Regions from separate parts of the Pontibacillus sp. ABV4_188 genome, predicted to be linked through region 4. Evidence: riboswitches for the same ligand, from Rfam matches in the RefSeq annotation. Region 4 holds a riboswitch; each other region holds the start of a gene.
What was found. Region 4 has a riboswitch for S-adenosylmethionine ahead of ACYX4O_RS12275 (homocysteine S-methyltransferase family protein). Riboswitches for the same ligand answer to the same signal wherever they lie in the genome.
Positions count from the first base shown of each region.

Region 1: linked by a shared signal. The riboswitch ahead of metK (methionine adenosyltransferase) and the one ahead of ACYX4O_RS12275 (homocysteine S-methyltransferase family protein) in region 4 are both predicted to bind S-adenosylmethionine.
Region 2: linked by a shared signal. The riboswitch ahead of ACYX4O_RS02115 (phosphoadenylyl-sulfate reductase) and the one ahead of ACYX4O_RS12275 (homocysteine S-methyltransferase family protein) in region 4 are both predicted to bind S-adenosylmethionine.
Region 3: linked by a shared signal. The riboswitch ahead of ACYX4O_RS04945 (LLM class flavin-dependent oxidoreductase) and the one ahead of ACYX4O_RS12275 (homocysteine S-methyltransferase family protein) in region 4 are both predicted to bind S-adenosylmethionine.

Region 1 is NZ_CM149975.1:3,117,632-3,120,995, forward strand. It holds gene asnB (asparagine synthase (glutamine-hydrolyzing)) at 1-395, opposite strand, end outside; gene metK (methionine adenosyltransferase) at 712-1,911, opposite strand; SAM riboswitch class I at 2,216-2,325, opposite strand; gene pckA (phosphoenolpyruvate carboxykinase (ATP)) at 2,856-3,364, shown strand, end outside.
Region 2 is NZ_CM149975.1:392,160-395,523, reverse strand. It holds gene sat (sulfate adenylyltransferase) at 1-584, opposite strand, end outside; gene ACYX4O_RS02115 (phosphoadenylyl-sulfate reductase) at 607-1,332, opposite strand; SAM riboswitch class I at 1,424-1,530, opposite strand; SAM riboswitch class I at 1,685-1,791, shown strand; gene ACYX4O_RS02110 (sulfite exporter TauE/SafE family protein) at 1,916-2,809, shown strand; gene ACYX4O_RS02105 (NAD(P)-dependent oxidoreductase) at 2,898-3,364, shown strand, end outside.
Region 3 is NZ_CM149975.1:972,638-976,001, reverse strand. It holds gene ACYX4O_RS04950 (helix-turn-helix domain-containing protein) at 1-866, opposite strand, end outside; SAM riboswitch class I at 1,139-1,244, shown strand; gene ACYX4O_RS04945 (LLM class flavin-dependent oxidoreductase) at 1,413-2,474, shown strand; gene ACYX4O_RS04940 (ATP-grasp domain-containing protein) at 2,471-3,364, shown strand, end outside.
Region 4 is NZ_CM149975.1:2,390,832-2,394,195, forward strand. It holds gene ACYX4O_RS12265 (YczE/YyaS/YitT family protein) at 1-458, shown strand, start outside; gene ACYX4O_RS12270 (GNAT family N-acetyltransferase) at 490-1,032, opposite strand; SAM riboswitch class I at 1,156-1,271, shown strand; gene ACYX4O_RS12275 (homocysteine S-methyltransferase family protein) at 1,367-2,416, shown strand; gene ACYX4O_RS12280 (VOC family protein) at 2,501-2,872, opposite strand; gene ACYX4O_RS12285 (hypothetical protein) at 3,077-3,262, opposite strand.

The DNA of each region.
Region 1 (3,364 bases), 730 kb from region 4:
TTATCCCAAATTAAGATCGCGAACATACCGCGAAGATAAGAGAACGCTTCTTCCTGTTTGTCCTTGAATAAGGCCGCGATAACCTCTGTATCTGATTCTGTCTCAAATGTATATCCTTGTTTTTGAAGGTCTTCACGTAGTTCCACATAATTGTAAATTTCTCCGTTAAACACCATCCAAATCTTTTCATCATCATAGCTAAGAGGCTGATGGCCACTTTCGATATCAATTATACTTAAACGGCGAAAGCCAAAAGATATGTAATCATCATGATAATACCCTTCATCATCAGGGCCACGATGAGTGATAATATCGTTTCTTCGCTTAAAAGACTGCTTCTGTTCTTCATCTACTGGAGATGGAACATCTCGAATAACACCAATAAAACCGCACATACGAAGATCCTCACTTTCATTCTCACTTTGCTATTTCAGTTTATCACAAAATGGGTGTAATTGGCAGAGACCCACGGTACCCTTAAGGTGTCGAACAGGTTCTCTTTAAATTGTTTTTATACTTCACAGATATTCGTTTTACCCGTGAATTTAAAGTCGGTAACGTCTGAGTCAAAAAAACATGATTTTGACAGACTATAATAGTTTATCATGTTTTCACATAAGGGAGGGCAACGATTACAATTCAATTAAAAAAATGCCAGCGAAACAAAAAAGAGCACAGAATTGCTATGCAAATCCATGCTCCCACCTATACTTATAAGTTTGCTAGTTGCTTTAATTCTTCTGCTTTATCTGTTTGCTCCCATGGGAACTTAACGTCCGTGCGGCCAAAGTGACCGTATGCCGCAGTGTCACGGTAGATTGGGCGACGAAGATCTAGCATTTTAATAATACCAGCTGGACGAAGGTCAAATTTCTCACGTACAGCTTCAACTAACGCCTCTTCTGAGACTTTCCCTGTACCAAATGTATTGATTGAAATTGACACAGGTTGCGCCACGCCAATGGCATAGGCTAATTGAACTTCACAAGAATCTGCTAATCCAGCAGCTACAATGTTTTTAGCAACATAACGAGCTGCATAAGCGGCGGAACGGTCAACTTTAGTAGCGTCTTTACCACTGAAAGCTCCCCCGCCGTGACGTGCATATCCTCCGTACGTATCTACAATAATTTTACGGCCTGTTAAACCAGCATCCCCTTGAGGTCCACCGATTACAAAACGACCTGTTGGATTAATGAAGTATTTTGTTTGTTCATCAAGCAGCTCTGCAGGAACAATTGGAGCAATAACTTGCTCTTTAAGATCCTTTTGAATTTGCTCTAGCGTTATTTCTGGGTGATGCTGCGTGGAGATGACAATTGTGTCAATACGAACAGGACGGTCTTGTTCATCATACTCTACAGTAACCTGGGTTTTACCATCAGGGCGTAGGTAAGGAACTGTTTCATCGTTGCGCACGTCAGATAAACGTTTCGCCAATTTGTGAGCTAAAGAGATCGGAAGGGGCATAAGTTCAGGCGTTTCATTATTCGCATAACCAAACATTAGACCCTGGTCTCCTGCACCAATATTCTCAATTTCCTTATCAGTCATTTGACCTTCTCGTGCTTCAAGAGCTTCATTTACTCCAGCTGCAATGTCTGGTGATTGTTCATCAATTGCTGTAAGTACTGCACATGTTTCTGCATCAAAGCCATATTTAGCACGTGTATAGCCAATATCCTTAATTGTATTACGCACGATTGATTGGATGTCTACGTACGTATTTGTTGAAATTTCTCCTGAAACGAGAACTAATCCTGTTGTAACTGTCGTTTCACATGCTACACGAGCGTTCGGATCATTTTTTAAGATTTCATCTAATATGGCATCAGAAATTTGGTCACAGATTTTGTCAGGGTGCCCTCCTGTAACTGATTCTGATGTAAACAAGCGGCGGTTTGCAGCCATTCCCTCAAACTCCTCCTTTAAAATACTCTTATCTTTGAGACGGAACTCATCACCCAGCTATCTATTCAGAAAAAAGTAAACCAGAGTTATGTAAATTCTTTTATAAATGAATTTACACCGATCTATTCACCTGGAACAGTTTCGTATATTGTAAACGAATGAAAAAAATACATGAGAAAACGTCGAAATTCGCTACACTTAGCAAATGTCGATGACTTTCAAAATACCTTAGAAAGCGTTTAGAAACCTTTCGAAAGTATAAAAAATCCCTTCCCATAACGAGCAAAGGGAAAGGGTCCATTCGCTCTTATCGTTCAAGGAGATCTTCCTTGCATCAGGTTAGCACCTTTTCATTTAAGGATGACGGTTGCTGGGTTTCATAGGGCCTGTCCCTCCACCTTCTCTGGATAAGATAGTTTCCGTTCGCGACTTATCATAACGTTTTAACCCTTATATGTCAACTGAATATAGCGTTATCATCGCTTTATTGAATGGTCAGGGAACCACTTTTTTCACTTAATTGTAATCATGCGATGTCTAACACTTAAATTTATTGATGAACGGGGTTACTGGTCACAAATGTCTTTAGAAAGAAACATTAAATCAAGGAAAAAGGTGAGTTGAGATCGAAGTAATATATGATAGAAGTAAAGCACTTGTGCATTTTTCCATCTCCCCATTTCAAAATTAACAATAATGAAAGTATTTCATCTTTTCTTTTATTTTAACAGTCACAATTTTGCCGTAATTTCATTATAAAATAGTATGGACTAATAAAATGAATGTGTTATACTAATGACACATTGAGTCTAAACCTATTCAACTGACTGTATAGAAATAAAAGCAGAAAAGGTTAGATCTCAACTCGGATACGTCATTAAGATTGATTTTATTATGTACACTATCAAAGACAAAAAATATTAAATAAAGGCAGGTTCTTGAGCATGAATACGGTGAATCAAGCGTCCATAATTAAAGAATTACTTACACAACCTAATGTATCAACCAATTTGTGTGTGGGAGAACTCGTTGAAAAGGTTCTTCAACGTAACGAGGGGACACTCACAGCTACAGGAGCGATCAGAGCCGAAACAGGACGTTACACCGGCCGATCCCCTCAAGATAAGTTCATTGTAAAAGACGAGGTTTCAAAGGACACAGTTGATTGGGGATCGGTGAACCAACCCATATCGGAAGCAATCTTTGAAAACCTATATCATAAAGTCGTAGATTTTCTGAAAGAAAAAGAAGAAGTATTTATTTTCAACGGATTTGCAGGAGCAGATGAACGTTACCGTTTACCCATTCAAGTCATCAATGAATTTGCTTGGCATAACTTGTTCGCCCACCAACTTTTCATACGCCCTACTGAGGATGAATTGGCCGAACATGTAAGCGAATTCACAATAGTGTCAGCTCCTTCCTTTAAAGCAGATCCCGCTCAAGATGGCAC
Region 2 (3,364 bases), 2.0 Mb from region 4:
GCTCTGTGCACAGGATTTCGCGTTTGGAAACCGACAACTTTACTCCAACCAAGCTCTTCAAAGCGTTGTCTAGACTGAGCTGGGTCTAAATAAAACCCTTCATCGTGCTCGCGCTCGGAGCGTTCTATAAGAACAATCTCACCTGCCACATAATAATCAGGGCGCGCAAAGAGCTTTTTCACTCCTGGATGCTCTAGTTCAGTCGTTAAGTACACTTGCTCTGCCTCTTTTGTCTTATTCGGCTGGTACACCTCCGAGACCTCAATATAGCCATACACCGTGTTTTCTAAATTCAGCTCAGCTACATCGCCTTTACTCAACTGTTTTGCTTTCTCCTCATCAACTGGAAGCGTAATCGGAATGCTCCAAGGTGTTCCATCTGATAACCTCATCCGGTCCACAACTGATTCATAATCTTCCTTACTCAAGAACCCTGTTAACGGACTATAAGCGCCGTTGGCTAATAGCTCCAAGTCACTTAACGCCATCTTATCGATCGAGATGCTCACATTTGCTTCTGGCGCTTCCTCTTTCGTACTCCACTGATTCACTAATGTTCCTCCGTGCGGTGCAATAACTGTCATATTCATTCCTCCCAAAAATTGATTAATCTTGGTTTCCTGTCGTGTGAAGACCACACTCTGTCTTATTAAATCCTTTCCACCTGCCTGATCGTCCGTCTCCTTCATCTGGAGATGTGCATGGCTTACATCCAATACTCGGAAAGCCTTGATCATGCAAAACATTGTAATCCAAGTCGTTTAGTCGGATATATTGCCATACAAAATCCCACGTCCAATAAATTAAAGGACATACCTTTACAGACTGGAATCGTTCATCTTTATTAACAAAGTTTGTGTTCTTACGACTTGCTGATTGTTCCCGCCTTAAGCCAGAAACCCAGGCTGTTGCACCGCTAAGTGTATCTTCAAGTGGCTTAATCTTTCGAATGTAACAGCACTGGTTCGGGTTTTTATTCCACAAAGCTGATCCATATTCTTCAGCTTGCTCATCTAGTGTTAAATCTGGCTTTCTCATTTCAATATTCAACTGAGGGTACCTGGCCTTGACCTTATCGATTAGTTCATACGTTTCTTGAAAATGAATTCCTGTATCCAAGAAAACAACCTTCGCATCGGGTTTTACTTTCGAAATCAAGTCAATCAATACGATTCCTTCAGCTCCAAAGCTACAAGCATACACAATCGAATCTCCGTAGGTTTCATACGCCCATTTCAATACCGTTAAAGCACCTTCCACCTCATTATCTGGTCGATAAGAGGCGAATGGATCGCCTGTGAACTGCTCATACGTTACGACTTCTTGTGTCATAAGCTCCTCCCTCCTTGCTTTTAATCGAATACAAAAACCTCTCTTCTTAAAGACAAGAAGAGAGGTTCACTCTGCTATACAGTGACCCATCTTCTTATCTTCCAAGTATTTCACTTGCTGGAGTTGGCACAGTATCTCTAGATCAGACCCGTTGCCGAGGCTTCAAAGGGCCAGTCCCTCCACCTCTCAGGATAAGAATTTCGGTTATCGTTTGCTGAATATTTTATTATCCAAAATACTATGCCCCATAGAAGAATATGTCAACAATTTATTCAAATTTTTATAATTTTATAAATATGTTGACAATTATCTGGCTGTATTTTACATTAGAAACTATTCAAATTCGAATACGTCCTTATACAGAGCCGGGGGAGGAAACTGGTCTTACGATCCCGCAGCAACCTCTTGCTTAAAGAAGAAGGTGCTCCGTCCAGCAGAAACAGTTCTGAAAGATAAGGAGAAGGTACTATTCACCTCTTCTTACATAAGGGGATTTTTTTATGTCTATACTCGCTTAGCTTTATTTTTTTATTTTAATCCCGAGTAAAAAGATAAGAATAATACATTTAGGGGTGAACGTATTTTGAGGAAACTATTAATCTTTGCTTTTGTAGGTTTTTTTGCTCAGTTAATTGATGGTGCTTTAGGTATGTCTTACGGATTAAGCTCTTCTTCGCTTTTGCTAGCTTATGGAGTAGCTCCTGCAGTGGCGTCTTCATCCATACATATGTCTGAAATTGCTACAACGGCCGTATCTGGTTATTCCCATTACAAATTTAAGAACATTGATAAGTCATTAATCCTGCCACTCATCCTACCTGGCTCGATTAGTGCCTTTTGTGGAGCAGCCTTTTTAAGTAGTCTTCCTGGCGATGTTATTAAGCCATTTGTCTCATTCTTCCTGCTCCTACTTGGTGTCTACATACTCATACGCTTCTTACTACTTAACGTTGAGCGTTCAAAATCAAGACCAACCCTTTCCCCTAAAAAGCGTTTCATCTATCCACTCGGGTTCGTAGCCGGATTCCTAGATGCCATCGGTGGAGGGGGATGGGGGCCTGTAAACACCCCGATCTTATTATCCCAAAAAGGAGCCACCCCAAGGAAAGTAATCGGGACAGTCGACACCACAGAATTCGCCATTACAACATCCGCCACACTTGGCTTTATATTATTTCTCGGATGGGAAGAATTTAGCTGGTTATGGGTCATGGCCTTTGTCATAGGAGGCGTGGTCGCCGCTCCCCTTGCAGCTTGGCTTGTTCAAGTGATCCCAGCATTAATACTTGGTGTGTTAGCGGGAGGGTTTATCGTCTTAACAAACCTACGGACGTTACTCTTAACGGTGGATTTAGATACAACTTTAATTTATATGATTTACGGCATTCTTGTGGCAGCTTGGTTAACGGTGGTTGCGTTCTCAATACGGAAGTACATTCGAATTAGAGACTACGGGAAGTCTTATGTGAAACAGTAGGGTACGTATGCCACAGCCCCATTTCCTGTAATCCCCACCGCCTACCTGCTATACTAAACGTATTAAATCAGTGGGATGGTGAATACATATGAACAAAACAATTGGCTTTATCGGAACGGGTGTTATGGGGAAAAGCATGATACGAAACTTGATGAAAATAGGGTTTTCCGTCAACGTGTATACCAGAACAAAAACGAAGGCAGAAGACCTAATTGCTGAAGGTGCTTCGTGGAAAAACGATGTGGCACAGCTCGCTGAAAGCTCAGATATTATTATTACGATTGTGGGATACCCAAGTGATGTGGAAGAAGTGTACCTTGGAGGCAACGGGATTATCCAACATGCGAAATCCGGTTCTTATCTCATTGATATGACCACCTCCTCACCTCAGTTAGCTCAACAAATCTTTGACACAGCAAAAGAACATAACCTTCACGCGTTCGACGCTCCTGTATCAGGTAGCGACATTTACGCGGAGCAAGGGAAGTTAACGATTATGGTTGGCGGAGATAAGAAATACTTCAAAGACGTTCTCCCGGCTTTTGAAGCGATGGG
Region 3 (3,364 bases), 1.4 Mb from region 4:
TCATAATCACCAAGTTGTTTATTAATGAGCCCACAATTATGCTGAATGCGACTTTTCAACTTCTCATTATTTGTCATGGAGACAATTTTCTCTCCCTTTAGAAGGTACTCCATCGCTGTTTCACACTCATTCATATCCCAATGAATGACTCCTATCATATTATACGTCTCGCCTAATTGATTCCATTCAAGCTTTTGCTGAAACACATCAAGACACTCTTTAGCTACTTCAATCGCTTTATAGTACTCTCTGTTCTGCTTATGTAGCAAAGAGATATTATAGAAGAACAACCCCTTCTCTAATTCATCCTGTGTGTGTGCGACAAGCCTATAATAGTGCTTTAAGCTCTGTTGAATATGGTTGTGTTGAAAGTGATACAACCCATAATAGTAGTCATAGAATGATAGGAGTATTGGGTCGTCTAGCTTCTCCCCTTCTTTTATATAAAGGTTTACTAATAGATGAATCGAGATCAATTGTTCTGATTGGCTCCCCTTTTTCATAAAATGGGCACCTTTAATGAGCGTATATAAGAGTTCACTGTACATACCTTGAACAACTTTGTCCTCCTGAGATTCCAATTGATGTATCAGGTTCTCTACTCTAGAGCCGTCCCCTTTAATAACCGCATCTCTTAGCTCAATAATTTGATCAATGAAAGCCTGATCGTGCTTTTCATATTCACACAAGTAGTCCTTATTTACCTCAAGCTTGTCTGCAAAAAGAACAAGAATATCTTGAGATGGGACGTACTTACCTGACTCGATATTGCTAAGGTGAGTAGATGAAACTACCCCAACACTAAGTTCACTCTGTGATAACCCTCGTAATTGCCGTACGTATTTAATTCTTCTCCCAATGTGCACCCTGATTCCCCCATACCGTAGTGAACTAGTTGTATGTGCTTAACAAAGATGCTGAAAATTCAAAAATATTTCCTTAGTATTAGTTTAGCAAACATTCCCTCATCCCGAATCAGGACGGAAGACCCCTTTTGACCTAGGTCATTAGAATCATCATAGGTATTCACCAAATGTGAACACGTCATTTTAAGGTGAAAGGTTTGAATTACATTTCGTTGACATTCCCATCATAAGAGCGTAAAATAATGATCAACAAAAAGTTAGAAAATTAACTCTTCTTATCAAGAGAGGTGGAGGGACTGGCCCTTTGAAACCTCGGCAACGGGTTCTAATGCGAATACCGTGCCAATTCCAAGCAGGTGAAAGCCTGAAAGATGAGAGAGCGGGACTCGTACACAGAACCCTCTCATCTCGTCTCAAGGACAAGTTGAGGGGGTTTTTTAGTACCTTCCTTCATATATATAGAAGGAAATTGGACGCGTAACGTTTAATTCCAAGTAACTTGGGTTGTTTAATCTGATATACTATTATAAAGAGGAGCTGAGTCAGGTGAGGTATGGATATTGGTTACCGATTTTCGGAGGATGGCTTAGAAATGTGGAGGATGAAAACATGCCACCAACATTTGACTATGCCAAGAAAGTCATTCAACGAGGGGAACAGTTAGGATTTGATACAACGCTTATTGCGGAGTTGTATTTAAATGATATAAAAGGAACCGATCAGGATTCCTTAGAAGCCTGGACAACAGCGGCAGGGCTTGCTGCCGTGACGGAGACAACCGAGATTATGGCCGCAGTCAGACCTAATTTTCATAATGCAGCAGTCACAGCGAAAATGGCCGCGAATATTGATCAAATCTCAGGAGGCCGCTTCACCTTAAATGTCGTATCCGCTTGGTGGCAAGAAGAAGCCAAACAATACGGCGGCTCGTTCACGGCACACGATGAACGCTATGATCGAACCGATGAGTTTCTAAGAGTGTTAAAATCCCTTTGGACTGAAGAAGAACCTGTCAGCTACAACGGTAAATTCTATTCCATCGAGAACACCCACCTTCATCCGAAGCCTATTCAAAAACCGTACCCTAAGCTTTACGCAGGTGGTGAAAGTCCACGTGGAAAAGAAACGATCGTCAATCATTGCGATGCCTATGTCATGCATGGCGGTACGGTCGATGAAATTAAGACGAAGATCAATGATATGAAAGAAAGACGCAGTGAAGCCGGGCAAGAACCGTTCCAATCTTTCGGAATGGCCGCTTACGTCATTTGCCGCAATACAGAAGAAGAAGCATTTCAGGAATTAAACCGGATTACAGATGTAAAAGATTCTGGAGCTTACGCTGGATACAGTGATTTCACAAGTAAGTCACAGCTTGAACAGCAAGTTGATCTGCAGGATTACTCCGTCTCAAACCGGGGACTGCGTCCAAAACTGATTGGCACACCAGATCAAATTGCTGATCGCATTTTACAATACGAACAAGCTGGGCTCGACCTACTCCTCCTTCAATGCTCTCCGCAGCTAGAAGAGATGGAGCGCTTCAGCCGGGACGTTATGCCACTCGTAGAGGAAAAACGCACACACTTCAAGGAGGTACCACAATGACAAAGATTTATGTATTACATGAAAATGACGAATGGACCGATCACTTAACAGGACGCCTGGAGGAGCTCGGCTTACCGTTTGAATTATGGCACTTAGACCAGGGAACGGTCGATCTAACAGAAGAGCCACCGGAAGGAATTTTCTACAACCGAATGAGCGCTTCTTCTCACACAAGAGATCACCGCTTCGCACCTGAATTCACAGAAGCCGTGCTAGCTTGGCTCGAACGCCACGGTCGAACCGTTGTGAACGGCAGCCGCGCCCTACGCCTTGAGCTCAGTAAAGTAAATCAGTATATGGCATTAAATCAAGAAGGCATCACCACGCCAAAGACGATTACAGCTGTTGGTAAAGATCAAATAATAGAAGCAGCTAAAAAGCTTGACCTTGCTCCATTTATTACAAAACACAACCGCGCTGGTAAAGGGCAAGGCGTACAGCTCTTCCACTCCATTAAAGCCCTTGAAGAATATGTATACGGCGAATCCTTTGAAGAACCCGTCGATGGCATCACACTTGTCCAGCAGTATATCGAAGCACCAAAACCATATATCGTCCGTCACGAATTCGTAGGCGGCAAGTTCTTATACGCCGTGAAAGTCGATACCTCAGAAGGCTTTGAACTATGCCCCGCAGACGCCTGCACCATTGATGACCTACACTGCCCAACCGGCACAGAAGAAACAGGCGGTGCGAAATTTGAGATTCTAGAAGGCTACTCAGATCCACTCATTGAGTCCTACGAAGCTTTCCTTGCATCTAATAACATTAAAGTAGCCGGAATCGAAGCGATTCAGGACCATAATGGTAATGTATACACGTACGATGTAAACACAAACACCAACTACAACTCAGACGCCGAATCCGTATCAGGCATATATGGTATGCTC
Region 4 (3,364 bases):
CCAACGGATGGCTTATGAAACAAACGCCTGAGCCCCGTGCTATTATACCGCTTGTATTAGAAAGCTTAATTCTCGATTTTTGGCTCGAAATCGTTTTTCACGATTTCACATTGCTTCATTCACCATTCTTAATACAAGTTGGAGCACTTATGCTCGGAATCACACTTAGCGCTGTCGGAGTCGGAATGTATATCCTGCCTGCGTTGCCAAGGGCTCCGGTGGACCAGCTCTTCCTAGCCATCGCAAGCAGATTTAAACTAAGCTTACGCCTTAGTCAAACTCTTGTAGCACTTACTACTTCGACTTCAGCCTTCTTTATTGGGGGACCTGTTGGACTAGGTACTGCTGCTGGTGTATTATTTGCAGGTCCAATTATTCAGCTAACGTACAGTAAAGCTTATCCTTATTATTATTTAATTCATCCTCACTATAAAAAACGATACGAACTTGCACTATAGAGAAAAGCGTCTGCAACATGAGCAGGCGCTTTTATAAGAGCTTTTCTAATTGAAGATCTAACGGTTCTTTCTGATAGATTTCATCGTTGACTTCTTGTGCTAATATACAGCCCACAGATTGGTAAAAGCATTGCGTTTCAACTGCAGGATGAGCGCCAATATAAATTTTCTCAGCACCCAAGTCTTTAGCGATCTCGCAACACTGATAAAATAATTGTTTCCCTATGCCTTCCCCCCGATAAAAATTTGAAACATGAATAAAGGGCAGTGGTACATATTGATTTGCTGATCCAAAGAAACGATTCTCTACATTTGCAAATCCTGCTACCTGACTTCCTTCAAAGGCAGCTGCTACACCTCCGCCTTCTTCGATGCATCTTTTTAAGTACAAGGAGATGCCATTCTTTTGCTCTAGGCTCCACTGATCGATAAAAGAATCATCTTTTGTCTTTACATTAGTTTGGTTTGTCGTATACCAGACGCTTTTTGTTTCCTGATATCGGTCGAAATCTATTAAAAATTTTTCATCAATCTCGTTAGCGCTTACATTCCTTACCTGTAGACTTCTCTTCATAATCCATCCCTCCTACTTTATCTTACACTAAAAATAGAATCTTAACATTTTTCTGAAAAAGGATTGACGCCATAAATATTAGCCGTTATAATCCATATCAAGCTTTATTAATTAAATATCAAACTCTTATCCAGAGTGGCGGAGGGACTAGGCCCTGTGACGCCCGGCAACCTTTCAAGGATCGTCCTTGAAAAAGGTGCTAATTCCTACAGATCAATTATTGATCTGGCAGATAAGAGGAGGCCTTGTTACATACACCCTCTTCTTATTTTAGGAAGAGGGTTTTCTTATACCCTCTTCCTCATTACTTACTCTCTCGAAAGGATTGATGAACATGAAACGAACACTTGAACAACGTTTACAAGATGGACCGGTTATTTGCGGAGAAGGCTACCTATTCGAATTGGAGCGTCGAGGCTACCTCCAAGCTGGATCCTTCGTTCCTGAAGTCGCTCTTGATAATCCACAAGCACTAAAGCAAACCTATCGTGATTATATGAATGCAGGTTCTGACGTTGTTTTAGCCTTCACCTATAATGCTCACCGTGAGAAGATGCGTATTATTGGGAAAGAAGAGCTATTAGAACCACTTAACCGACAAGCAATCCGTCTTGCTAAAGAAGTAGCTAAAGAAAATCCAGTTGAAGAAGCGCTTGTGGCTGGAAACATTTCGAATACGAACCTCTTTGACCCTGAAGATGAATCTTCAAAAGAGGCCGTTCGCTCAATGTTTGCCGAGATGATTTCTTGGTGTAAAGAGGAAGGGGTCGATTTCGTAAATGGGGAAACATTTTATTATTATGAAGAAGCACAAATTGCACTAGAAGAAGTGCTCAAGCAAGACCTTCCTGCTGTCATTACACTTGGCGTTATGGGTGAGAATAAAATGCGTGACGGTTATGAAGTTGAAGAAGCTTGTCGTTTGCTTCAAGAACAAGGAGCTTTAGTTGTTGGAATGAACTGCTTCCGTGGACCTGCTACAATGCAACCTTATGTAGAGAAAATTCGCCAGGCTTGTGATGGCTATGTAGCTGCACTCCCCGTTCCATACCGCACATCAGAAGAACATCCTACGTTCTTTAATCTACCAGATGGCGGTTGTGCATGTCACTTACCAACAGAAACGACATTCCCAACTTCTCTTGACCCACTTTACTGCAACCGTTACGAGATTGCTAGTTGGGCTAAAGATGCACTAGCTACAGGGGTCAATTACTTTGGTTTATGTTGCGGCGCTTCTCCAAGCATGCTTCGTGAAGTAGCAGAAACAGTAGGCCGTGAAGCAATTAACTCTAAATACTCCCCGGATATGGAGAAACACTTCCTATTTGGTTCAGACGACTCGTTGAAAAAGCATAATCAAGCGTACCGCGTGAAAGCTTAAGATTGTAAGAAAGGAGGAACAAACCACTTTAGAGTTTGTTCCTCCTTTTTATAAGCGCATTGGGATAAACGCTGCTCAATTCAATTATCTATGTTGATCAATGAGGATAGGGTTCCCATCAGGATCTTCAATTGTGAAACTCCCTGGCCCTTCACTCGTTTCATCTGCTTGTGAAAGAATTTTAACTCCATTTTCTTTCAACTGTTTTTGAAGTTCTCTAACATCTGTAAACGAATCAAGTTCTTTAGCATCTTGATCCCACCCAGGATTAAAAGTTAAGATGTTTTTCTCGAACATGCCTTGGAAAAGCCCAATCACACAGTCACCATTCTTCATAATAACCCAATTCTGATCTGGCACCCCTCCAAGGGAATCAAATCCTAACGTTTCATAAAAAGCAATAGATTTTTTAATATCCTTTACAGTTAAACTAATAGAAAATGCCCCAAGCTCCATACCATTCCTCCTATTAATAGACTTCCTCCTTAATTAATTTCGCCTTCACCCATACAAAACCCTCTTCCTCATGTTATCTAGCCATTGAAGGAATTCCCGTTCTCTATCCTATTGCCCTTCCATACATTAAGTAGTACCTTGCTTACAAGAAAAAACGATTGCTATTGTTAGCAATCGCCCACGTTAGTAGAAATGTTTTTTTGGTTATCCTTCAAGAAATAGCCTAGTTGCTGCCAAAAGCATAACAATGGCTCCAATAATGTATTTGTAGCCGCTCCTATCTTGGCGTCCTTTAATGATTTCAATTGCTGTAAGTGTAAATGCTACTGATGCAAGGGCTAGAATTATATAGAGCTCTATCTTAATCTCCAAAAATAAATAAAATACCACAAGACCAATTACAGCGATTAAAAGAAGATCATTTACCCTTCTTACAATATTGATTATTTCTCCCTCCTTAAAACTCTCTCTTATTACGATGCACTAATAGAT